Regions from separate parts of the Acidovorax sp. 69 genome, predicted to be linked through region 1. Evidence: predicted binding sites of a transcription regulator. Region 1 holds the regulator's gene; each other region holds the start of a gene.
What was found. Region 1 encodes sigma-54, which starts transcription at its own class of promoters, with help from an activator protein. Its sites were predicted from a motif close to TGGCANGNAANCTGCTTT; they were not measured.
Positions count from the first base shown of each region.

Region 2: the regulator sigma-54 is predicted to act here: its motif matches at 5,146-5,163, upstream of glnA (type I glutamate--ammonia ligase).
Region 3: the regulator sigma-54 is predicted to act here: its motif matches at 4,153-4,170, upstream of CLU85_RS05580 (DUF2126 domain-containing protein).

Region 1 covers NZ_PGEP01000001.1:485,753-493,691, reverse strand. Annotated here, with positions in the region: gene CLU85_RS02260 (class I SAM-dependent RNA methyltransferase) at 1-1,029, opposite strand, end outside; gene CLU85_RS02255 (thioesterase family protein) at 1,062-1,493, opposite strand; gene CLU85_RS02250 (RNA polymerase factor sigma-54) at 1,566-3,167, opposite strand; gene lptB (LPS export ABC transporter ATP-binding protein) at 3,167-3,949, opposite strand; gene lptA (lipopolysaccharide transport periplasmic protein LptA) at 3,946-4,602, opposite strand; gene CLU85_RS02235 (thiol:disulfide interchange protein DsbA/DsbL) at 4,712-5,368, opposite strand; gene CLU85_RS02230 (SPOR domain-containing protein) at 5,425-6,072, opposite strand; gene argS (arginine--tRNA ligase) at 6,088-7,809, opposite strand; gene CLU85_RS02220 (hypothetical protein) at 7,931-7,939, shown strand, end outside.
Region 2 covers NZ_PGEP01000001.1:1,928,708-1,936,646, reverse strand. Annotated here, with positions in the region: gene ntrC (nitrogen regulation protein NR(I)) at 182-1,813, opposite strand; gene glnL (nitrogen regulation protein NR(II)) at 1,865-2,890, opposite strand; gene CLU85_RS08830 (hypothetical protein) at 2,972-3,469, opposite strand; gene glnA (type I glutamate--ammonia ligase) at 3,681-5,096, opposite strand; gene CLU85_RS08820 (molybdopterin-binding protein) at 5,269-6,090, opposite strand; gene CLU85_RS08815 (EI24 domain-containing protein) at 6,087-6,995, opposite strand; gene CLU85_RS08810 (sterol desaturase family protein) at 7,031-7,939, opposite strand, start outside.
Region 3 covers NZ_PGEP01000001.1:1,203,469-1,211,407, reverse strand. Annotated here, with positions in the region: gene nadA (quinolinate synthase NadA) at 1-421, opposite strand, end outside; gene nadC (carboxylating nicotinate-nucleotide diphosphorylase) at 418-1,266, opposite strand; gene panB (3-methyl-2-oxobutanoate hydroxymethyltransferase) at 1,432-2,313, shown strand; gene panC (pantoate--beta-alanine ligase) at 2,352-3,197, shown strand; gene CLU85_RS05585 (alpha/beta fold hydrolase) at 3,270-3,971, opposite strand; gene CLU85_RS05580 (DUF2126 domain-containing protein) at 4,183-7,689, shown strand; gene CLU85_RS05575 (circularly permuted type 2 ATP-grasp protein) at 7,819-7,939, shown strand, end outside.

The DNA of each region.
Region 1 (7,939 bases):
GCGGCCCACGCTGGCGCCCAGAGCGCGCTCGGCCGCGCGTTCGTTGGCGTTCTGGCCAGCGGCACCGGCGGCGGCAATGCGCTCGCCATAAGGTGGGTTCAGCAGCATCACACCGGGCTGCTCACACGGCGGCATGCGCTGCAGGGCGTCGCCACCGCGCAGTTGCACGGCGTCGGCCACGCCAGCACGCTCGGCATTGCGCTGGGCAAAATCGACCATGCGGTGGGCCACATCACTGCCAAATATGGGCACAGTGCTTGTCTGTATTGCGCCATCAGCTTCGTTTTTTATAGCAGTCCAGACATGGGGCTGGAACGGCAGCAGTTTTTCGAACGCAAAGCGGCGCAGCATGCCGGCCGGAATGCGGCAGGCGATCTGGGCGGCCTCGATGGCGATGGTGCCGCTGCCGCAGCAGGGGTCGTACAACGGCTGGGGGTTGTCACCGTGCGGGTCCCAGCCGCTGGCGGCGATCATGGCAGCGGCCAGGGTTTCTTTCAGCGGCGCGTCGCCCTTGTCCTCGCGCCAGCCGCGCTTGAACAGCGGCTCGCCCGAGGTGTCGATGTAAATCGTGGCTTCGTCGGTGGTCAGGTGCAGGTGGATGCGCACGTCGGGCCACTGGGTGTTCACATCGGGCCGCACACCGCTCTTGGCGCGGAAGCGGTCGGCCACCGCGTCCTTGACCTTGAGGCCCGCGAAGTTCAGGCTCTGCAGCGGGCTGTGCTGGGCGGTCACCTCGACCTTGAAGGTCTGGCGCGTGGTGAACCAGATCTCCCAGGCCACGTCACTGGCGGCGGCGTACAGGTCGTTTTCAGAACGGTAAGGGCGGTGGGCCAATTGCACCAGCACGCGCTGGGCCAGGCGGCTGTGCAGGTTGAGCAGCAGCGCATCGCGCCACGAGGCACGCAGCAGCACGCCGCCACGGCCCATGAGCAGGTCTTGCCCCGTGAGGCCGGTGATGGCGTGCACCTCGTCGGCCAGAAAGCCCTCGACGCCGGCGGCGCAGGGGAGGAAAAGTTGGAGTTGGTTCATAAGACTGGCCGAAAGGATACGCGCTCAGCCTCTCAGGCGCGCAAAAGCAGCAATTGGCGGATGGACTCGGGGATGGGCGCCACCTTGCGGTCGGCCTTGCCAATGAAAACGATGCCGATCTTGCCGCGCGCCACCTCGCGGCCCTCGGCCTTCTCGGTCATGCGAAAAACGAGGTCAAAACCGTAGCGATTGAAGTCCGCAGGCGCCATCTCCACCCGCATGGTCTCGCCGTGGAAACCTTCCGACTTGTACTGCGCCACGATGTCGCCCACCACGATGGACAACCCACCCACATCGGCCTCGGGGTAACCCAGCGACTGGAAGAAACGCACGCGCGCCTCGGACACCAGGCTGAGCAGTTGCGCGTTGTCCAGGTGGCCGCCCTGGTTGACGTGGCTGATGTAGATCTGCATTTCGGTGGAAAAACCGAAGTGCGCAGGAAGGTCGAAAACGATGCGGGCCATGGTGGAGCGGCGGGTAGAAGGAGAAATAGCAGAACGGAAAAACCAGGTGGGCGCACCCACCTGCCAGCACATCTACAGCGCCTTGCGCAGATTGGCTGGCGCAATTTTGAGCGCCTCGCGGTACTTGGCCACCGTACGGCGCGCGCATTCAATGCCCTGCTCCTTGAGCATTTCAGCGATCTGGCTGTCGGACAGCGGCTTGGCGGGGCTTTCTGCCGCGACGAACTGTTTGATGAGGGCGCGCACGGCGGTGCTGGATGCATTGCCACCCGTCTCGGTGCCCAGGCCCGAACCAAAGAAGTATTTCAGCTCGTAGGTGCCAATCGGCGTGGCCATGTACTTGGCGGTGGTCACGCGGCTGATGGTGGACTCGTGCAGGCCCAGCTCGTCGGCAATGTCGCGCAGCACCAGCGGGCGCATGGCCAGTTCGCCATGGGTAAAGAAGTTCTTTTGCCGCTCGACGATGGCGCGCGACACCCGCAGGATCGTGTCGAAGCGCTGCTGGATGTTCTTGATGAACCAGCGCGCTTCCTGCAGGCGCTGCTGCATGCCCTGGTGGCCCTCGCCGCCTTTGTGGCCGCGCAGGGCGCCGGCGTAGATGTCATGCACGCGCAGGCGCGGCATGACGTCGGGGTTGAGTGCGACGATGAAGTTGTGCTGGCCATCACGCCCATTGGCGCGCCCCGCTTTGCGCACGATGACGTCGGGCACGATGATGTTGCGCTCCACATCGACAAACCTGCGGCCTGGGCGCGGTTCCAGCCGGGCAATCAGGGCCATGGCTGCGCGCGTGCGTTCTTCGCCACTGCTGCCGCCTTCGCTGCAGGCCTGGGTCAGGCGGCGCACGTCGCGCCGGGCCAGCATCTCCAGCGGCTGCTGGCAGATGCGCAGTGCCGTTTGCACCGTGTCAGGGTCGGCATCGCTGTCTTCATCCTGCGCCAAGGCGTTGAGCTGTAGCGTGAGGCACTCCGCCAGGCCGCGTGCGCCCACACCCACAGGCTCCAGGCTTTGCAGCAAACGCTGCGCCACAGTAAAGCGGTGCACCAGCTCTTCGATCTGTTCCAGATCCTCGGGGCCCGCCAGGCTGACGGCCAGCTCTTCCAGGGGGTCTTCCAGATAGCCGTCGTCGTTGAGCGACTCGATGAGAAAGCGCAGCGCAGCGCGGTCGATCTCGGACAGGCGCAGCGCCAACGCCTGGCGGTGCAAAAAAGCGGTCAGCGATTCATGGGAGCGGGCCAGCTCGGTGGCGTCGGCCTCATCGCCTTCGGAGTCGTTGCGCGTGCGGGCAGGGGCATCTCCGCCCCACTCGGCGTCGTTGGGCGCCATCTCCACGGTACCGTCGCCGCTCCAGTCGGGCTCGTCGGAGCCAGCGCTGGAGACTTCAGCATCATTTTGGCTTTCAGTGCTTGTGCTGCTTGCGCTAGTAGCTCCTGAAAAAATAGCATCGTCCGCGCTGTAGTCATCGGCCTGTGCGGGCGTGTCGGCCGCTTCCAGGCCAAACTCTTCGCGCGGAGCTTCGTCGGCATTGCGTTCGAGGAACGGGTTTTCGTCGAGCATCTGCTCGACTTCCTGCGAGAGTTCGAGCGTGGACAACTGCAGCAGCCGGATCGACTGCTGAAGCTGGGGGGTCAGTGCAAGATGCTGCGAGACGCGCAGCGAGAGACCTGGCTTCATCACATGCGGAAATGTTCGCCCAGGTACACCCGGCGCACTTCGGCGTTGTCCACGATCTCGGACGGCGTGCCCTGCGCCAGCACGCGGCCGTCGCTGATGATGAAGGCGTGATCGCAGATGCCCAGGGTCTCACGCACGTTGTGGTCCGTGATCAGTACACCGATGCCCCGCGCTTTCAGGAAGCCGATGATGCGCTGGATCTCGATCACGGCGATGGGGTCGATGCCCGCAAAGGGCTCGTCCAGAAGAATGAAACGCGGCTGGGTGGCCAGGGCGCGAGCGATTTCAACGCGGCGGCGCTCACCGCCCGACAAAGCCATGGCGGGCGAGGCACGCAGGTGGTCCACGCGCAACTCTTGCAGCAGGGCCGTCAGGCGCTCTTCAACGGCGTCACGTGAGAGCGGCTGGCCGTCATCGCCACGCTGCAACTCCAGCACGGCGCGCACATTCTCTTCGACCGAGAGCTTGCGAAAGATGGAGGCTTCCTGAGGCAGGTAAGACAGCCCGAGCCGCGAGCGGCGGTGGATGGGCATATGGGCCACCGATTGGCCGTCGATGCGGATGTCGCCCTCATCACTGCGCACCAGACCCACGATCATGTAGAACGAGGTGGTCTTGCCCGCGCCGTTGGGGCCGAGCAGCCCCACGACCTCGCCCTTTTGAACCGTGAGTGACACGTCCTTGACGACCTTGCGGCTGCCATAGGACTTGGCCAGGTGCTGAACTTCCAGTCGGCTGCCGGCCTGGGAGTCAGGGCCGGAACGGTCAGGCGGCGCGCTCACTTCGCGTCGCCGCCAAGGCTGTTGCTGGGCCGCAGCACAGGGGCTGACGAAGGCAGTGCCGGCACCGGTGCTGTCGCGCCGGGCTTGGGGTCCTTGGGCGCGAGCACCGCGCGCACGCGGCTGCCGGAGGCTGGGGCGTCGCCCGCTGCATTGGCTGCAGGGGTCCGCTGGCCATCCACAGTGAACACATCGGTGAGGTTGTTGTAGACGATCACGGCGCCCGTGATTTCGTCGCTGAGCATCGCCCCACGGTAGCGGCGCAGCTCGGCACGGGTAATGAAGCGCACGTTGTCGGCCTTGCCGTCGTACTCGATGACTTCGCTCTCGCCTTCGATGAACTCATCAGGCACCCCGGCCAGCGTGTCGCGTTTTTGGCGGAAAAAGGCCCGTTTACCGGCCTCCGCCGTGACTACGCCATATTGATAGCCATCAGCATCCTGGCGCACATCCAGCCGCGCACCGCGCAGCACGATGGTGCCCTTGGTCATGACCACGCGGCCCGAAAACACGCTGGTCTGCTTGAGTTCATCGTGGCGCAGGGCATCGGCCTCGATGTTCATCGGTTTGGCGCGGTCTGCCTTTTCGGCGTGCGCCACGCCCAAGGGGCCAAGCAGGGCTGCGAGCAAGAGAAGGGGGATGAGGCGATGGTTCATAGGGCACGAATCTTGCAATCATTGTATCCACCCGTTGGCCTTCACCACGAAAAAAGCCCGCTTGTGCGGGCTTTTGAGGGGGTGCCAGACGGTAGGCGGCAGCTTAACGTCAGCCTTTGCGGGCCGTGGTGGCCAGGTATTCCACCACTTGCAACACGGTTTGCATGCTGCCAGCCATGGTGCCGTCTGTGTAGAACTTGCCAGCAACACCCATCGAAGGCACGCCCTCCACCCCGTAAGCGTCCTGCAGCTGCGAAGCGCGACGGACCTGATTGGACACGCCGAAGGAGCCGTAGACCTCCTTGAACTTGGCGACATCCACGCCTTGCTGGGTCACCCAGGCCAGGATTTCATCGTCCTTGGCCAGCTTCGCCTTCTCCACATGGATCGCACGGAACACCTTGGCATGCAACGCTTCGAGCTTGCCCATGCCTTCGAGCGCGTAGTAAAGCTTTTGCTGTGGCACAAAGCTGGCGTTGAACGCCACGGGGACACGGCGGATGCTCAGATCCTTGGGCGCCGCTTTGACCCAGGCGTCCAGCGTGGGCTCGAACGCATTGCAATGGGGGCAGCTGTACCAGAAAAACTCGATCACATCGGTCTTGCCAGCGGGCGCGTCGGGCGCCACGGGCTTGTCCAGCCGCTTGAAGTCCTTGCCCTCCTTGAACTGGCGGGCCTGGGCCAGCGCGGTGTTGGCCACTGGCAGCGTCAGGGTGGTAGCAGCAACTGCGGAGGCGGCGGACAAAGAAAACTCACGGCGTTTCATGACAAAGACTCTCCTGGTTCGGGTATGGGGGTGTGAGCCAAGGCTCAGTAAAAAGTTCAGCGCTGCACGCGCACCAGGGCAGACTCCACCCCAGCTGCATCAAGCTTTTCCTTGAGTTGCTCTGCGTCGTCGCGCTTGGTGAACGGGCCCACCCGCACGCGGAAAACCGCACGGCCGTTTTGCTCACGCTCGCTCACGCGGGCCTCCCAACCCAACATGGCCAGCTTGGCGCGCTGGGCGTCGGCATCGGCCTGGGTGCGAAACGCACCTGCCTGCACAAAATAGTCGAACGGGTCCACATTGCCCTTGGCAGCCGCTTTGGCCACGGCCAGATCCCCCAACGGGTCGGCACCGGGCTTGCTTTCGGCCTTGGCGGCCTCGGGCTTGCTGGCGGCAGGCTTGGGAGCAGAAGCTGCAGCACGCACCTCGGGCGCTGGCGTGGAGGTCGGGGCCGACGCAGCCGCCGCCACGGCCGGTGCGGGAGGGCGCGCGGGGTTCTTGCCATACAGCGGCGAGTTCGGGTCCCAATTCTTGTTCTTCTGCGATTCGGCTGCATCCAGGTCGGCGCCCCGGCCGTTGCCCTTGTTCAGGAAGGGTACCGGCACCTTGGTCACGTACACGGCAACAGCCAGTGCAGCGCCGAGGCCCACAATGACCCCGACGATGAAGCCGATGATGGTCCCGCCCGTCTGTTGTTTCTTCATATTCAACGTCACTGCTTACATTCTGGCTGGGGCCGACACGCCCAGCACGGCGAGGCCATTGTGCAATACCTGCGCAGTGGCGGCGACGAGAGCCAGGCGAGCCCGCTTGACTGTTTCATCGTCCACCAGAATGCGCTCGGCGTCGTAGTAACTGTGGTAACTGGCGGCCAGGTCGCGCAGGTAGAAGGTCACGTCGTGCGGAGCCTCCCCGTCAGCAGCGGCAGTGAGCATCTCGGGGTATTTGGCCAGTTGCAGCATCAGCGCCTGGGCCTGTGGGCCTTCCAGGGCCGACAGGTCCACGCCCTGCAGCGAGGCCACGTCGCCACCGCCCTGCCCGACCACGGACTCTTGCCAGGCGCGCAGCACCGAACAAATCCGCGCATGTGCGTACTGAACGTAGTACACCGGGTTGTCGTTGTTCTGAGCCACCGCCAGGTCCACGTCGAAGGTGTACTCGGTGTCAGGCTTGCGGCTGAGCAGGAAGAAGCGCACGGCATCCTTGCTGGTCCACTCGATCAGGTCGCGCAGCGTCACATAGCTGCCGGCGCGCTTGCTGATCTTGACCTCTTCGCCGCCCTTGACTACACGCACCATGGTGTGCAGCACGTAGTCCGGGTAGCCCTGGGGAATGCCGACATCGGCCGCTTGCAGCCCGGCGCGCACCCGGGCGATGGTGCCGTGATGGTCTGTGCCCTGGATATTGACGACCTTGGTGAAGCCACGCTCCCATTTGGCGATGTGATAGGCCACGTCGGGCACGAAGTAGGTGTAGGTGCCATCTTGCTTGCGCATGACACGGTCCTTGTCGTCGCCGTAGTCGGTGCTCTTGAGCCACAGGGCGCCGTCCTGCTCGTAGGTCTTACCGTTGGCGACGAGCTTGCCTACCGTGGCGTCCACGCGGCCGCTGGTGTACAGGCTCGATTCCAGGTAGTACTCGTCGAACTTCAGGTTGAAGGCCTGCAGGTCCTTGTCCTGCTCGTTGCGCAGGTAGGCCACGGCGAACTGGCGGATGGACTCCCCATCATCCACATCGCCGGTGGCGGTGTACTCACGGTCGTCCGCCTTGACGGTCTTCTTGGCCAGGAAGTCGTTGGCGATGTCCTGGATGTAGTCGCCGTTATAGAAGGCCTTGCTGGCCGGATTCTCAGGGTCGATAGGCCAGCAGTCGTCACCGGGCTTGAAACCCTTGGCGCGCAACTGGGTGCTGTTTGTGAGTGTCTGTATCTGCACACCGGCGTCGTTGTAATAGAACTCGCGGTGCACGTCCCAGCCCTGGGTGGCAAAGATGTTGCAGATGGCATCACCCAGCGCGGCCTGGCGGCCATGGCCCACATGCAGCGGGCCCGTGGGGTTGGCCGAGACGAACTCGACCAGCACCTTGGCGCCCCGATCCGTCTGGTAGCCAAAACGCTCGCCAGCGGCGAGCACCTCGCGCACAATTTCCTGCTTGGCGGCGGGCTTGAGGCGGATGTTGAGAAAACCGGGGCCAGCGATCTCGATCGCATCGACCCAGCGCCGGAAGGCCGGTGTGGCCTCCAAGGCAGCCTTGAGCTGCTCGCCGAGCGCGCGGGGGTTGAGCTTGAGCGGCTTGGCCAGCTGCATGGCGGCGGTGCAGGCGAAATCGCCATGCGCGGCCACCTTGGGGGATTCAAACGCTGCCTTGGCGCCGGCGCCCTCGGACAGGACTTCCAGCTCGGCGGCAAGCGCAGCGAGCAATTCATTTTTGGCTGTGAGCATCGGCGGATTTTACGGGGCCGTTTAACGAAGGCGCCGGACGACCCGCCGGGATCGCGCTGGCACAGCGACAATGGCCCGTCGGCAGAAGGTGCTGCCACGCCCTGGCTCAGGAGATTTACGCATGCAGCCT
Region 2 (7,939 bases), 1.4 Mb from region 1:
CACCGGAGCGCCAGGTCGGCCCACGGAGGGCCTGCGTGTAGGACATGGACCAGCGCGGGCGGGCCACCAAAGGCCCGCCCACGCTCAGGCGCCGATGGAGGCACCAGCGCAAGTTGGCGCTAAAAATTGCTATCAATTAAATAGCTACCAGCGCAATAAAATCATGCGCTAGCGGCCATTTTTATGCCTCATCCGGGGCATCGAGTCCCAACTCCTGGATCTTGCGCGTGATGGTGTTGCGCCCAATACCCAGGCGCTGCGCTGCCTCCATGCGGCGCCCGTGGGTGGCCACGAGCGCGGTGCGGATGAGCCGTGACTCAAAACGCCGCGTCAGTGCATCCCAGACCTCAGGCTGGCCACCGGCCAACAGTTTTTGTGCCTCAGCCTCCAGCGCCTGCTCCCAGCTGTGGGCTGGCGTGGCAGGTGCTGCCGCCACATCGGCAGACCAGGAGGGCAAGGCTGCCGGCGATGCCACAGCAGGGTGTATGCCTCCCACCATCTCGGGAGGATGTGCCAGTGCGGCAGTTGCTGCCGTAGCGGCTGCCGACGGGGCCACCGTGGCCACGGGCAGGGACGTCACGGTGGTCGGGGCCTCGCCCGCCGCCACCGCCGCCCGCACAGGCGGCTGAAAAACAGGGGCTTCCAGTACCTCGGGCGGCAGGTCCTGCAGTGAGATCACCTGCGCGGGTGCCATCACCGTGAGCCAGTGGCAGATGTTCTCCAGCTGGCGCACATTGCCCGGAAACGCAAACTGCTCCAGCCGCGCCAGCGCCGAATCGGCAATGCGCTTGGGCTCTACCCCAAGCTGCCGTGCGCTTTGCTGCAGAAAGTGGCGCGTGAGCATGGGCACGTCTTCGTGGCGCTCGCGCAGCGCGGGCAGGCGCAGGCGGATCACGTTGAGGCGGTGGAACAAGTCCTCGCGAAAGCCGCCGTCCTTGACGCGCCTTTCGAGGTCTTGGTGGGTCGCAGCAATCACGCGCACATGGGCCTTGACGGCAGCATGGCCACCCACGCGGTAAAACTGCCCGTCCGACAACACGCGCAGCAGGCGGGTCTGCAGGTCAAACGGCATGTCGCCAATTTCGTCGAGAAACAGCGTCCCGCCTTCGGCCTGTTCAAAGCGGCCACGCCGCTGCGTCTGCGCACCGGTGAAGGCGCCGCGCTCATGACCGAAGAGTTCGGATTCCAGCAAATCCTTGGGGATGGCCGCCGTGTTGATGGCCACAAAGGGACCATCCGCGCAGGGCGAGTGCTTGTGCAGCGCGCGCGCCACCAGCTCCTTGCCCGAGCCCGATTCACCCGTGATCAGCACCGTGACCTGGCTCTGACTGAGCCGGCCGATGGCGCGAAAAACGTCCTGCATGGCGGGCGCCTGGCCCAGCATTTCCGGAGCAGCGGTCTGGCGCTCTTCGGTAACTTCTTCGCGCTGGCTTTCTTCCACCGCGCGACGGATCAGCTCGACCGCCTTGGGCAGGTCGAACGGCTTGGGCAGGTACTCGAAGGCTCCGCGCTGAAAGGCCGAGACGGCACTGTCGAGATCGGAGTACGCCGTCATGATGATGACTGGCAGGCCCGGTTGCAGCTCGCGGACTTTTTCCAGCAACTGCAAGCCGGAGCCACCCGGCATGCGGATGTCGCTTACCAGAATCTGGGGTCCCTGCCGGGCAGGGTCACCTGCGGTGACATCCGCGAGCGCGTCGAGCACTTCGCGGGGGTGCGTGAAACTGCGCGTGGGCAGGTTCTCGCGGGCCAACGCCTTCTCCAGGACGAAGCGGATCGAGGGGTCGTCATCTACTATCCAGATCGGCTTCATATCTTTTTCTTACCTTCCCTGTGGTTGCGTGTCAGGGACCATCGTGCGCTTTTAAGGCAAGGGGATCAGGATTCGGAAGTCGGTGCGACCCGGTACGCTGTCGCATTCGATCAACCCATGGTGGCGCTGTACGAAGGTTTGTGCCAACGTCAGCCCCAGCCCTGATCCGCCGTCCCGTCCCGACACCAGCGGGTAAAAAATCCGCTCTTTGATGGCATCGGGTACGCCCGGTCCGTTGTCGATGACATGCAATTCCAGTGCCAGCCGATAACGCTGGCGACCAAACGTGACCTGACGGGCCACGCGGGTGCGCAACGTGATCACGGCGTCCCCTGCGGCAATGCGGTCTGTCAGTGCCTGGGCAGCGTTTTGCACGATGTTCAGCAAGGCCTGAATGAGCTGTGCGCGGTCGCCACGGAACTCCGGAATCGAGGTGTCGTAGTCGCGCTGGACCTTGAGGCCCTGCGGATACTCGACCAGCACGAGTGATCTCACGCGCTCACACACCTCGTGGATGTTCACGTCGCCCACCAGATGGGGGTGACGGTGCGGCGCCAGCAGGCGATCGACCAGACTTTGCAGACGGTCGGCCTCATGGATGATGACCTGCGTGTATTCGGTCAGCTCGCGGCTTTCCAGCTCCATCTCCAGCAACTGCGCCGCGCCCCGGATGCCACCCAGCGGGTTCTTGATTTCATGCGCCAGGTTACGGATCAGCTCCTTGTTGGCCTGGGCCTGTTCACGCAGCCGCTCTTCGCGGTCCTGGCGTGCCTGCTGCTCCAGGGGCCAGAGTTCCACCAGGATTTCTCCCACTTGTTCGGCATCAGCCACATTGACATGCACAGGCACCGGGTCCTGGTGCAGGCGCTTCAAGCTGGCTTCGTAGCGCAGCGCGGCAAAGTCCTTGCCACGCGCACCCGCCAAGGCCGTCTGTAACAGAGCCGGGTCGGTAAAAAAGGTGGAGAAGTCGGCACCTTCGAGCGTGCGCCGCGACAGGCCCAGGGTGTTTTCCAGGGCTGCGTTGGCAAACTGCACCGCACCATCGTCCGCACGCAGCACCGCCACGAGGGTGGACATCAGGTCCAGGGAATGAAAACGCCCGGTGTCAGTACCAGGCAGATCGGGGGAATGCGGGAGACTCACACGCAGTGGCCACATTTAGTTGGCAGGCGCCGGCAGGCGGGCGATTTCGCGCTTGATCCCGGCGATGTCGCTTTCACTGCGGGCCACACTGGCCTTGAGTTCGGCCGTGCGCTCCAGGTAGCGCTGGGGATTGCGCAGATCGAGCGCATTGCGCTCGGGGGCTCCGCCGTTGTATTCCTTCACCAAGTCGGCATGGCGCCCTTCTGCCTTGCGCAACTCGGACTCCAGGATGGCCCGGGCATCTGAGTCGCGGGCTTTTTGGTCATTGTTGCTGACCTTGGGTGCCGTGGCGGGTGATGTAGCAGCAGATGCACCAGAAGGCGCAGCACCCGAAGCGGGCCTGCTACCTTGGACGACAGTGACGTTACCCCCTTCAACCAGCTTGCAGCCACGCTCCTTGGCTTGGCTGGCGTTGTTGGTGTATTCATTGCCGCAGCGGTAAATACGGTCTTGCGCCCAGGTGGCCGGAACCGTGGAAGCGATAAGTAGCAGAGTGATGAGCGTTTTTTTCATTCGGTTTCCTCGCACTGACATGCAGGGGAGCAAGGAGTATCCCCCAATCACTACACATCTCCAATCCGACAATAGCTGACCTTGGCGGGGCTTTATATAAGGATGCAACACCTGCGGCCTTGGTTCCGCGCAGACAACAAGCCGCACAGGGCCCCAATGAAAAAAGGCGGCTTGCGCCGCCTTTTTGGAGTAACAGTCTGCAGGCAGACGATTACAGCGAGTAGTACATGTCGTACTCGACAGGGTGCACAGCCATGCGGAAGCGGGTCACTTCATTCATCTTCAGATCAATGTAGGCATCGATCATGCTGTCGGTGAACACACCACCCTTGGTCAGGAACGCGCGGTCCTTGTCCAGGTGTTCCAGGGCCTGGTCCAGGCTGTGGCACACGGTAGGAACCAGCTTGTCTTCTTCTGGAGGCAGGTGGTACAGATCCTTCGTAGCGGCTTCGCCGGGATGGATCTTGTTTTCCACGCCGTCCAGACCCGCCATCAGCAGGGCTGCGAAACCCAGGTAGGGGTTCATCAGTGGATCGGGGAAGCGCGCTTCCACGCGACGACCCTTGGGGTTGGCCACGTAAGGGATACGGATGGAGGCCGAGCGGTTCTTGGCCGAGTAGGCCAGCTTCACCGGGGCTTCGAAGTGAGGCACCAGGCGCTTGTAGCTGTTGGTGCCTGGGTTGGTGATGGCATTCAGTGCACGGGCGTGCTTGATGATGCCTCCGATGTAGTACAGCGCGAAGTCGCTCAGACCGGCGTAGCCGTCGCCTGCAAACAGGTTCTTGCCATCCTTCCAGACCGACTGGTGCACGTGCATGCCGGAGCCGTTGTCACCATGGTAGGGCTTGGGCATGAATGTCGCGGTCTTGCCGTAGGCATTGGCCACGTTGTGGATCACGTACTTTTGCAGAATCGTCCAGTCAGCGCGTTCGACCAGCGTGCTGAAACGGGTACCGATTTCGTTCTGGCCAGCGCCCGCCACTTCGTGGTGGAACACTTCGACGGGAATACCCAGCGACTCGAGGATCAGGGACATTTCAGCACGCATGTCTTGTGTGCTGTCCACCGGAGGCACCGGGAAGTAGCCGCCCTTGACGGTAGGACGGTGGCCACGGTTGCCGCCTTCAAGCTTGGCGCCGGTGTTCCAGGGCGCTTCGTACTCGTCGATTTCGTAGAAGGTGTTGTTGGGCTCGGTGCTCCAGCGAACGCCGTCGAAGATGAAGAATTCTGGCTCGGGACCAAAGAAAGCGGTATCACCCAGGCCGGACGCCTTCAGGTAGGCTTCCGCGCGCTTGGCAATGGAGCGGGGGTCGCGGTCGTAGGCCTTGCCGTCGGTGGGCTCAATCACGTCGCAGGTCAGGATCAGCGTCGTTTCTTCAAAGAAAGGATCGATGTTGGCCGTGCTGGGATCGGGGATCAACTGCATGTCGGAGGCTTCGATGCCCTTCCAACCGGCAATCGACGAACCATCAAAGGCATGGCCCGAAATGAACTTGTCTTCGTCGAAGTGAGAGACGGGCACCGTGGTGTGCTGTTGTTTGCCACGGGTGTCAGTAAAACGGAAGTCAATGAATTTGACTTCGTTTTCCTTCACCATCTTCATCACGTCTGCAACGGTCTTGGCCATCAGGTTCTCCTGGGTAAAGCGCTTGTTGAAAAAAGATTTTGCCGAAATAAAAGCAGTTTGCGTGCCAGCCAAGTGCACTACCGCACTATGAAGGAGCGCCGCAGACTATGGGTTGGCACGGCATCCGCTCAAAAGCACCAAAACAGTGCAATTCATGAATCGACACAGGGCATCACAGGTTTCGCACCAATTCAGGGCCACAATTTGCACCAAAATCGTGCAACCCCTTTTTCAGCTCCTGCCAAGCAGCAGGAACCGAGGGAGCAGGCCCTTTGACACCCAATTCGATGTGCCGCCCGTATTGTGGATGATCCACGCTGGGCAGACTGAACACCCGCACTTGCGGATGCATTTTTTCGATGCGCTCCATGAGGGGCGTCAAAGCAGCCTCCATCGCGCCATAGACCACCACAGACTGTTCGGTCTGAGGCGTGCGATTGAAGAACTCCGTGTAGCGCTGGTCCAGCACCCCTTCGATCATGGGCCAGGCCATGACGGGAAAGCCCGGAACAAAGTGCACCGCACCGCCGCCTGCGCCTATGCAACTGAAGCCGGGTATCTTGTTGTACGGGTTCGAAATGATGCTGGCGCCGGCCGGAAACATGCCCATGTTGAGCCGGTGAATGTTGTCGGGCCGATCGGCCTCGTACGGCACGCCCTGCTCCTGGGCAACATCCTGCATGCGCTCGCGGATCAAGGCTTCAGCCTCTGGGTGCAGAGCAAGCTCGCGCTGAAGGGCCCGGGCTGCACATTGGCGCGTATGGTCGTCGGGGGTGGCGCCTATGCCGCCGCATGAAAACACCACATCGCCCGATGCGAAGGCTCGCTGCAAGGTGGCAGTGATCCGATCTGGGTTGTCCCCGACATAGTCAGCGTAAGCGAGAGAAAGGCCACGTGCCGCGAGAAGTTCAATCACCTTGGGCATGTGCTTGTCAGCGCGCTTGCCCGACAGGATTTCGTCGCCCACGATGATGAGGCCAAAAGAAGGGGTCATGGTGTGGGGGTTCCGTTAGCAAGGGATTCAGAAACGGGCAAAGACGCTACAGGGGGCGCAGCTCCCGTCACAACGGCAGCGGGTGTGGCCCCAGGCCCAGCGGGCTCTACAGACTCGGCACGCAATCGTTGCAGCGCAGCCAGGCCATAGTGGGTAAACCACAACGATGAGAACGCAAACACCAGGGTGTAGATCCAGATGGCCAACGGCACGAGAACAAAGAACGCAGCCGCAAAGACCACCCCGGAGGCCCACACGATGCTGGGCGCAGCGCCCAGATAGCCCGTGACTATGCCAATGCTCAGCAGACTACTGCGGTGGCGGCGGAATATCTCCTGGCGCTCTGCTTTGCTGGCATGGTCTGCCAAAGCATCGAACACCATCACACGGTACGTGAGCCAACCCCAGATCAAAGGCGGGAGGACAAGCACGAGCGGCGGCACGAGCCACAAAGGAATCGACACCACCAAGGCGATGAGCGCCAGAACCGTGGAACCCACCGACCAAGCGACACTGGCAATGAAGGATCCCCCCTTCTTGCGCTCCAGGCTCGGGAAACGCCGGTCAGCCACCAGGGCGACCAAAGCCGGAGTCATGAGCACCGCCACCATCAGCAGCGAGACAACCACCAGCACCGGAGCCACTGCCAGAACCACCATCAACGGAGCCATCACGGCCGTCACATCCCCCATCCCCCAGCCCTGCAGCCAACTCCAGATGCTGGCCAATAACGTAGAAGCATCCAGTAGCGCGCGCATGCCCAGGACTGCTGCATCCCAATAGAAATGTCCCAGCCCCAGGGCCAAAGCCGCCATCAACAACAGCGGCAACAGCGACAGGACAATGACACGAGGCCGCAGGCAATACGCCGCTGCACGCCAGAAAGAATCGAGCAGTAATCCCATGGAAGCAAGCATACCCCGAGCACCCGCCCAAGGGGTCAAGCCTTCCCAAACAGCCGCAATACGCCACGCCACTGCTGAGACCAGAAGCCCGTGCCGTAGTCACGCAATTGGCCATCAGGACCGGGCTCGACCTGATCGCGCACGCCGGTAGGGTCAAAGCGCAATTCGAAATTGGCCGTCCGCATCAGCATGTCCCACCAGGGCAACAAGACGCCGAAGTTGTGTCCACCCAGCACCACGTGGGGTTCCCCTGCCTTGGCTGAAGAGGGCGCACCTGTAGAGGGCTTGATCGTCTCGTGGCCGATGCCGATGCTGTGGTGGAGGCGATGAAAACGCGGACTGACCCACAAGCGCTCACCCCAGCGACCAAACCACAAACGAACATTGGCGTGCTGAAAGCTCTCGCTCAACTGCGTAATGGCCAAGATGGCGATGAACTGGCCCGGCGCCACACCGATGAGTTGCGCGACGATCACCAAAATCGCGTCCCTGAGCAGGTCGTCGAGCAGGTGGTTGCGGTTGTCACTCCACATGGTCATCTGCTGCTGCGCGTGGTGCAGAGAATGCAGCCGCCACCACCATTCAAAATGGTGCTGCCCCCGGTGAATCCAGTAATCTACAAAATCAAACACCACCAGATACAGCAACAAGCTGACCCAGGGGAGGTCAGTCAGGCCAGGCCAGAGTCCATCCAACTGAAAAGTACTGACGCCCGCCACACGCAGAGCGCCAAACAGGGAGTCGGCCAGCGGATCGACAGTGAAAAACAAAGCCAGCCGGAACACGCCCAAGCGGTGAATCAGGGTGTAGAGAATGTCCGTGCGAACGGTTGCCCGCTGGGTCAGCGGCTCCACAGGCCACAGGCGCTGCAGGGGCCCAATCACAGCCACGATCACCGCCAGTTGCAGCAAGCCCACCAGCAGCCAGCCCGAGGCCTCGTAGCC
Region 3 (7,939 bases), 720 kb from region 1:
CGCCGATGGGGCACCCGAGGTCCAGCGAGCAGGTGGCATCGAGGTCGGGCATGAGCACGGTCTTTTCCGGGCTCAAAATTTTGGCCGTCTCGCCCATGAAGCGCACGCCGCTCACCACCAGCGTCTGCGCCGCATGGTCGCGGCCAAAACGGGCCATCTCCAGCGAGTCGCTGACGATGCCGCCGGTTTCCTCGGCCAGGTCCTGCAGGTCCGGGTGCACGTAGTAGTGCGACACCATCACCGCATTCTTTTCTTTCAGCAGGCGGAGGATCTTGTCCTTGAGCGCTGCGCGCTCGGCCTGCGAAGGCTCGGGCGGCACGCGGGCCCAGGCGTGTTTGGTGGCGCAGACCGAGCCCTCCTGGGCTTCCAGCGGCTGCTCGTATTCGACGTCGATGCGGTTCAGCACGGCGGTGGTGGTCATGACAGTTCCTGCAGGCGCATGGAGAAATCCGTGGCTTTGACGTCCTTGGTCAGCGTGCCGATGGAGATGCGGTCCACGCCGGTTTCGGCCAGTTCGCGCAGGCCTTCGAGCATGACGCCACCCGAGATTTCCAGAATCGCCCGGCCCGCGTTGATGCGCACGGCTTCGCGCAGTGTGGGCAGGGGCATGTTGTCCAGCAGCACCATCTTGGCGCCCGCATCCAGCGCCTCGGCCAGTTGCTCCAGCGTTTCCACTTCGATTTCGATGAACTTTGCCTGCGAAGCCACCTTCTCGGCAGCGCGCAGCACCGCTGTCACGCCACCGGCTGCAGCAATGTGGTTCTCCTTGATCAGCACAGCGTCGTGCAGGCCAATGCGGTGGTTGGTGCCACCGCCCACGCGCACGGCGTACTTTTGCGCCAGGCGCAGGCCCGGGAGGGTCTTGCGCGTGTCCACGATGTGGGCGCGGGTGCCCGCCACCACATCCACATAGATGCGGGTCTTGGTAGCCACAGCCGACAGCAGTTGCAGGAAGTTGAGCGCCGTGCGCTCGGCGCTGAGCAGCGCGCGGGCATTGCCCTCCAGCTCCAGCACCACCTGGTCGGGGGCGCAGCGCTGGCCCTCGGCTACCTGCCAGGTGATCTGCACCGTGGGGTCGAGTGCGCGCAGCGCGGCTTCGGCCCAGGGGGCGCCACAGATCACGGCCGACTCGCGCGCCAGGATGCGCGCACGGGCGCGGCGGGTGGGGTCGATCAGGCCGGCCGTGAGGTCGCCGCTGCCGACATCTTCGGCCAGGGCCCGGGCCACGTCGGCCTGGGCCAGGGCCTTCACATCGTTGTCGCTCATAGTGTTGTTCGCGGGGTGTAACGCTGCTGTCATGGGCCGCGAGCATACCGGGAACGCAAAGGCCACTGTGCCAGCGCAGGCCACATTTCACCGGGCTGGCAACCAATAAGTACACCCAGTATTGGTCGCATAGACTCGCGGCAATTTTTTGCCCATGGACGCCCGATGACCGCCACCAGCACAGCCAACGCCACGCCCTATGGCACGCTGCCGCCCGCATCGCCCCTGCCCCAGCGCCGCCCCGTGAGCCTGCCGCGCCTGGCGCAGATGCGCACGGCGGGCGAGAAGATCACCATGCTCACCGCCTACGACGCCACCTTTGCCGCCGTGGCCGATGCGGCGGGGGTGGAATGCATTCTGGTGGGCGATTCGCTGGGCATGGTGTGCCAGGGCCTGCCCAGCACGGTGGGCGTGACGCTGGACACCATGGCCTACCACACAGCCAGCGTGGCGCGGGGCCTGCACCGCGTGCAGGGCACGGCCTGGCTGGTGGCCGACCTTCCCTACGGCACCTACGCGGAAAGCCGCGAACAGGCCCTGCGCAGCGCCTGCACGCTGATGCAGGCGGGCGCCCACATGGTCAAGCTCGAAGGCGGCGACTGGACGGCACCCACGGTGGAGTTTTTGGTGCAGCGCGGCGTGCCCGTGTGCGCCCACCTGGGCCTGACGCCACAGACCGTGCACGCTTTGGGCGGCTACCGCGTACAGGGCAAGACTGACGACGCCGCCCGCACGCTGCGCAGGGAAGCGCACGAGCTGCAGGACGCCGGTGCCGCGATGCTGGTGCTGGAGATGGTGCCCGCAGCGCTGGCCGCCGACCTCACGGCCGAGCTGCTGCACTGCCACACCATCGGTATCGGCGCGGGCAACGGCACCGCTGGCCAGGTGCTGGTGTTGCACGACATGCTGGGCATGAACCTGGGAAAGATGCCGAAGTTCGTGCACAACTTCATGGCAGACGCAGGCAACGTGCGCGGCGCCATGGAGGCCTATGTACAGGCCGTGAAGCAAGGGCGGTTTCCCGACAACACCCAGCACGCCTGGTGAGCCCCCCAAGAATTTCTCTCCGACCCTTCCCCACACCCATGCTGATCGCCCACTCCATCGCCGACCTGCGCCAGGCCCTCGCCCCCTACCGCCGCCCCGCCTTTGTGCCCACCATGGGCAACCTGCACGACGGGCACATCGCCCTGGTGCGCCAGGCCAAGCCTTTGGGCGATGTGACGGTGGCCAGCATTTTTGTGAACCGCCTGCAGTTTTTGCCCCATGAGGACTTTGACAGCTACCCGCGCACCTGGGAGGCCGACTGCGCGCAACTGAAGGCGGCGGGCTGCGATGTGTTGTTTGCACCGCGCGAGGCCGATCTGTACCCGCAGCCCCAGACCTTCAAGGTGCACCCCGACCCGCAGCTCGCCGACATGCTCGAAGGCCATTTCAGACCCGGCTTCTTTGTGGGCGTGAGCACCGTGGTGATGAAGCTCTTTGCCTGTGTGCTGGGGCAGTCAGGCGGCACCGCCGTGTTTGGCAAGAAGGACTACCAGCAGCTCATGGTGATCCGCCACATGGTGCAGCAGTTTGCGCTGCCTGTTGAGGTGGTGGCGGGCGAGACCTGCCGCGCAGCCGATGGCCTGGCACTGAGTTCGCGCAATGGCTATCTGGGCCCCGCAGAACGGCAAGAGGCCGTGGCCCTGTCGCAGGCCTTGAAGCAGCTGGCACAGCAGTGGCTGCTGACCCCGCCCGACAGCCGCACTGGCCTGGAGCCGCAGGCCCTCGATGCCCTGCGCGCCCGGGGCTGGTTGCCCGACTACCTCACCGTGCGCCGCCGCGCGGACTTGCTCCCGGCCACCGCCGAGGATGCCGAGGGCACGCTGGTGGTTCTGGGCGCCGCGCGGCTGGGGGCCACGCGGTTGATCGACAACCTCGAATTCTGACTCACTACCAATTTCATAGCTACTAGCGCTTACAGAATAAGCGCTAGCAGCCAAAAACACTCAAAACCCGGTTCAAATCCATCCGCCGCGGGCCAGCCACTGCACCAGCAGGTGGTTGACCGCCTCGGGCTGCTCCAGGGTCAGCATGTGGCCACTGCCGGCCAGCAGGGTGTGGTCGGCATGGGGGACCAGCGCCGCGATCTCGGCTGAACATTCGGGCGGCGTGAGCTGGTCGGCCTGGCCGCACACCACCAGCACCGGACAGGTCACGCCGGGCAGGTGCTGGCGCGCATCGGGGCGATGAATGACGGCGCGGTTCTGGCGCACCAGGTGCGCAGCGCCCGCATCCAGTACAAAGTCCAGATAGACCTGTACCAGCCCAGGCCGCGTGGCGTTGTCCGGGTGAAAAGCCAGCGCCACGTTGGGCTCGATCACTTCGCGCAGGCGACCTTGTTCAAAGAGTTCGATGGCAGCCTCGCGCAGCGCGCGCATGTCCGGCGTTTCAGGCCGGGCCGTGGTGCCCAGCAAGGCCAACCCCGCAACGCGCTCGGGCGCCTGGCGTGCCGCCTCCATCGCAATCATCCCGCCCATGGAGGCACCGGCCAGCAACAGCGGCCCCGCGTGCTGGGCCAGCAAGCGGGCGGCGAAATCCTCGATGGTGTGCAGCGTGACGTCCTGGTGGGCCGTGGCCACCACCGGGCGCAGGGCCTCGGGCATGTGGGGCAAAACACCGCGCCACATACGTTCATCGGCCGCCAGGCCGGGCAAAAGCACAAGTTGGGGGGCTGGGACATGGCAGGTCGGCAGGGTGAATCACCAAGTTGGTGCTATGAAGGAATGGGCGCAGACGGTGGTGTTTTCGGTGTCTCACTCGAAGCGAACCAGAAAGACACACACCTCTGATTGTGAACAGGCCGTGAACGCAAGGCACCGGCACGGGGATTGTTCACCACGATGGCTCGGGACTTGCTAGCATGGCCTGCATATGCCCATCCACGCCGCCCTCCACCACGTCACGCATTATCAATACGACCGGCTGGTTGGCCTGGGGCCTCAAACCGTTCGCTTGCGTCCCGCACCCCATTGCCGCAGCAACGTCATTTCGTACTCGCTCAAGGTCGAGCCTGCGCAGCACTTCGTCAACTGGCAACAAGACCCGTTTGCCAACTACCAGGCGCGGCTGGTGTTCCCCGAGAAGACGCGCAGCTTCAAGATCACGGTGGACCTGGTGGTCGAGATGGCGGTGTACAACCCGTTCGACTTTTTTCTGGAACCGGACGCTGAAGAGGTCCCGTTCAACTACAGCGCAGAGGTCCAGCAAGAGTTGGCACCGTACCTGATCGCCGATCCGGTCACCCCGCTGGTCCAGGCCTACCTCGACAAGGTCGACCGCAGCCCGCAGCGCACGATTGATTTTCTCGTCAAGCTCAACCAGCAGGTGGCGCAGGACATCCGCTACCTCATCCGCATGGAGCCGGGCGTGCAAGGGCCCGAAGAAACCTTGGAAAAGGCCAGCGGCTCGTGCCGCGACTCGGGCTGGCTGCTGGTACAACTGCTGCGCCACCTGGGTCTGGCCGCACGGTTTGTGTCGGGCTATCTGATCCAGCTCACGCCCGACGTGAAGGCGCTCGACGGTCCCAGCGGCACCGACGTGGACTTCACCGATCTGCACGCCTGGTGCGAGGTGTATTTGCCCGGCGCGGGCTGGATTGGCCTGGACGCCACCAGCGGCCTGATGGCGGGCGAGGGGCATATCCCGCTGGCCTGCACACCCCAGCCCTCGGGTGCCGCGCCCATTGAGGGCGGCGTGGACGAAGCCGAGGTGGAGTTCAGCCACGAAATGCGCGTCACGCGCATCTTCGAATCACCCCGCGTGACCAAGCCCTACACCGCCGACCAATGGCAGGCCGTGCTGGCACTGGGCGAGAAGGTCGATGCCGACCTGGTGGCAGGCGATGTGCGCCTGACCATGGGCGGCGAGCCCACCTTTGTGGCCGTGGGCGACCGCGACGCGGCCGAGTGGAACACCGATGCCCTGGGCCCCACCAAACGCGGCTTTGCCACCGAGCTGGTGCACAAGCTGCGCGCTGAATATGGCCAGGGCGGTTTTCTGCACTTTGGCCAGGGCAAGTGGTATCCCGGCGAGCAGTTGCCACGCTGGGCCCTGTCGATCTGCTGGCGGGCCGATGGCCAACCAGCGTGGCGCAACCCTGCCCTGTTTGCCGACGAACGCAACCCCTCGCACTACACCAGCGAAGACGCTCGGCGTTTTGTGCACCACCTCACCCGCAAACTGGGCATTACCGACCGCTTCGTGCTGCCCGGCTATGAGGACACTTTCTACTACCTGTGGCGCGAGCGGCGGCTGCCAGTCAACGTGGACCCGTTTGACGCGCGCCTGGACGACGAGCTGGAGCGCAGCCGCCTGCGCCGCGTGTTCGAGCAAAAGCTCGACAGCGTGGTGGGCTATGTGCTGCCGCTGCAAGCGGGCGACCCGGAGGGTGCAGGCACGCTGAAGGGCAGCCCATGGAGCACCAGCCCCTGGTACTTTCGCGATGAGCGCATGTTTCTCATCCCGGGCGACTCGCCCATGGGCTACCGCCTGCCGCTCGACGCCCTGCCCTGGGTGAACGCCGCCGACACTGATCACCTGATACCACTCGACCCGACAGCCCCCCAAGGCCCGCTGAGCGCAGCCAGCACACTGCGCGCACGGTATGCCACGGCGCCGGGTGCCGTGGTGGGTGACCGCGATCTGCCCTACCTGGCGGGCGCCACCTCGCCTGGCGAGGCGCGCCGTGTGGCGCAGCAGGGCACCGCAGGCGGCGACAACGCACGCCAGACCGGCCAGCCTGACCCCCACGCCGGAGTGGAGCCCCCGGGCAAGTTCCAATCGGCCGCGGGTCTGTCGCGCACCGCCATGTGTGTGGAGGTACGCGACCCGCGCCGCGCCAGTGGCCCCAAGGCCGAGAAGGTGGGCGAAAAGTACGGCGTTTTGTATGTCTTCATGCCGCCCCTGGCGCGCCTGGACGACTATCTGGACCTGCTGGCCGCCGTGGAAAACACGGCCGAAGAGCTGGGCCTGAAGATCGTGCTGGAAGGCTACCCGCCGCCACGCGACGCGCGCCTGAAGGTTCTGGCGGTCACGCCCGACCCCGGCGTGATCGAGGTGAACATCCACCCCGCCAGCCACTGGAAGGAGCTGGTGCAGCACACCGAGTTCCTGTACCAGGCCGCGTGGGAGACGCGCCTGTCGGCCGAAAAGTTCATGACCGATGGCCGCCACACCGGCACCGGGGGCGGCAACCACTTTGTGATGGGTGGTGCCACGCCCGCCGACTCGCCGTTCCTGCGCCGCCCCGAACTGCTGGCCAGCCTGCTGCTGTACTGGCATAACCACCCGAGCCTGAGCTATTTGTTCAGCGGCCTGTTCATCGGCCCCACGAGCCAGTCCCCCCGCGTGGACGAGGCACGCAATGACCAGTTGTATGAGTTGGAAATCGCGCTGCGCGAGATCGAAACCAACCGTGCCACCTACGGCCAGGACATGCCACCCTGGGTGGTAGACCGCACGCTGCGCAACATCCTGGTGGACGTGACGGGCAACACGCACCGCAGCGAGTTTTCCATCGACAAGATGTATTCGCCCGACAGCAGCACTGGCCGCCTGGGCCTGCTGGAGCTGCGTGCGTTCGAGATGCCGCCCCACGCCCACATGAGCGTGGTGCAGCAGCTGCTGCTGCGCGCCCTCATTGCGCGCTTCTGGAAGACGCCCTACCGAGCCCCCGCCGCCCGCTGGGGCACGGAGCTGCACGACCGCTGGATGTTGCCCACCTTCATCCAGCAGGATATGCACGACGTGGTGGAGGACATGGTCGAAGCGGGCTATGCCTTCGACCCCGCATGGTTTGCACCGCAGTTCGAGTTCCGCTTTCCCATGGTCGGCACGGTGCAATCGATGGGGGTGGAGCTGACACTGCGCACCGCGCTGGAGCCCTGGCATGTGATGGGCGAAGAGGGCTCTGCGGGCGGCACTGTGCGCTATGTGGATTCGTCGCTTGAACGCATCGAGGTGCGCGTGACTGGCCTCAACGAGAGCCGCCATGTGGTCACCGTCAACGGCCAGCCGCTGCCACTGCAGACCACCGGCACCACCGGCGAGTTTGTGGCCGGTGTGCGCTACAAGGCCTGGAACCCGCCCTCGGCCCTGCACCCAACCATTGGCGCCCATGCGCCACTCACGTTCGACATTGTCGACACCTGGATGAACCGCTCCGTAGGTGGGTGCCAGTACCACGTGGCGCACCCGGGCGGGCTCAGCTACGACACCTTCCCGGTCAATGCCTATGAGGCTGAAAGCCGCCGCTTGACGCGCTTTTCCCGCATGGGGCACACGCCGGGCAGGCTGGCGGTGCCCCCGGCCACCATCGAGCTGCCGGGCAGCCGCGAGTTTCCGTTCACGCTGGATTTGCGGCGCAAGATGCGGCGCTAGAGATGCCCCCGAGTCGCTGCGCGCCTTCCCTCTGTGGGGGACCGCGACAGTGGCCTGGGCCGTGCCGGTTTGGAAGGGTGTGGGTAACCCGCAGAGGCCCGCAGACCAAATGCCCGAAAATCCAGCCCAGTGACCAACCCCAAAGACAGCCTTTTGCCCACAGATCTCTCCGAAAGCGCGGCCCAGCTGGCGGCCGCGCTGGCACCCGCCGCTGCGTCCGGGCACTTTGACGAGCTGCGTGGCGCCAGTG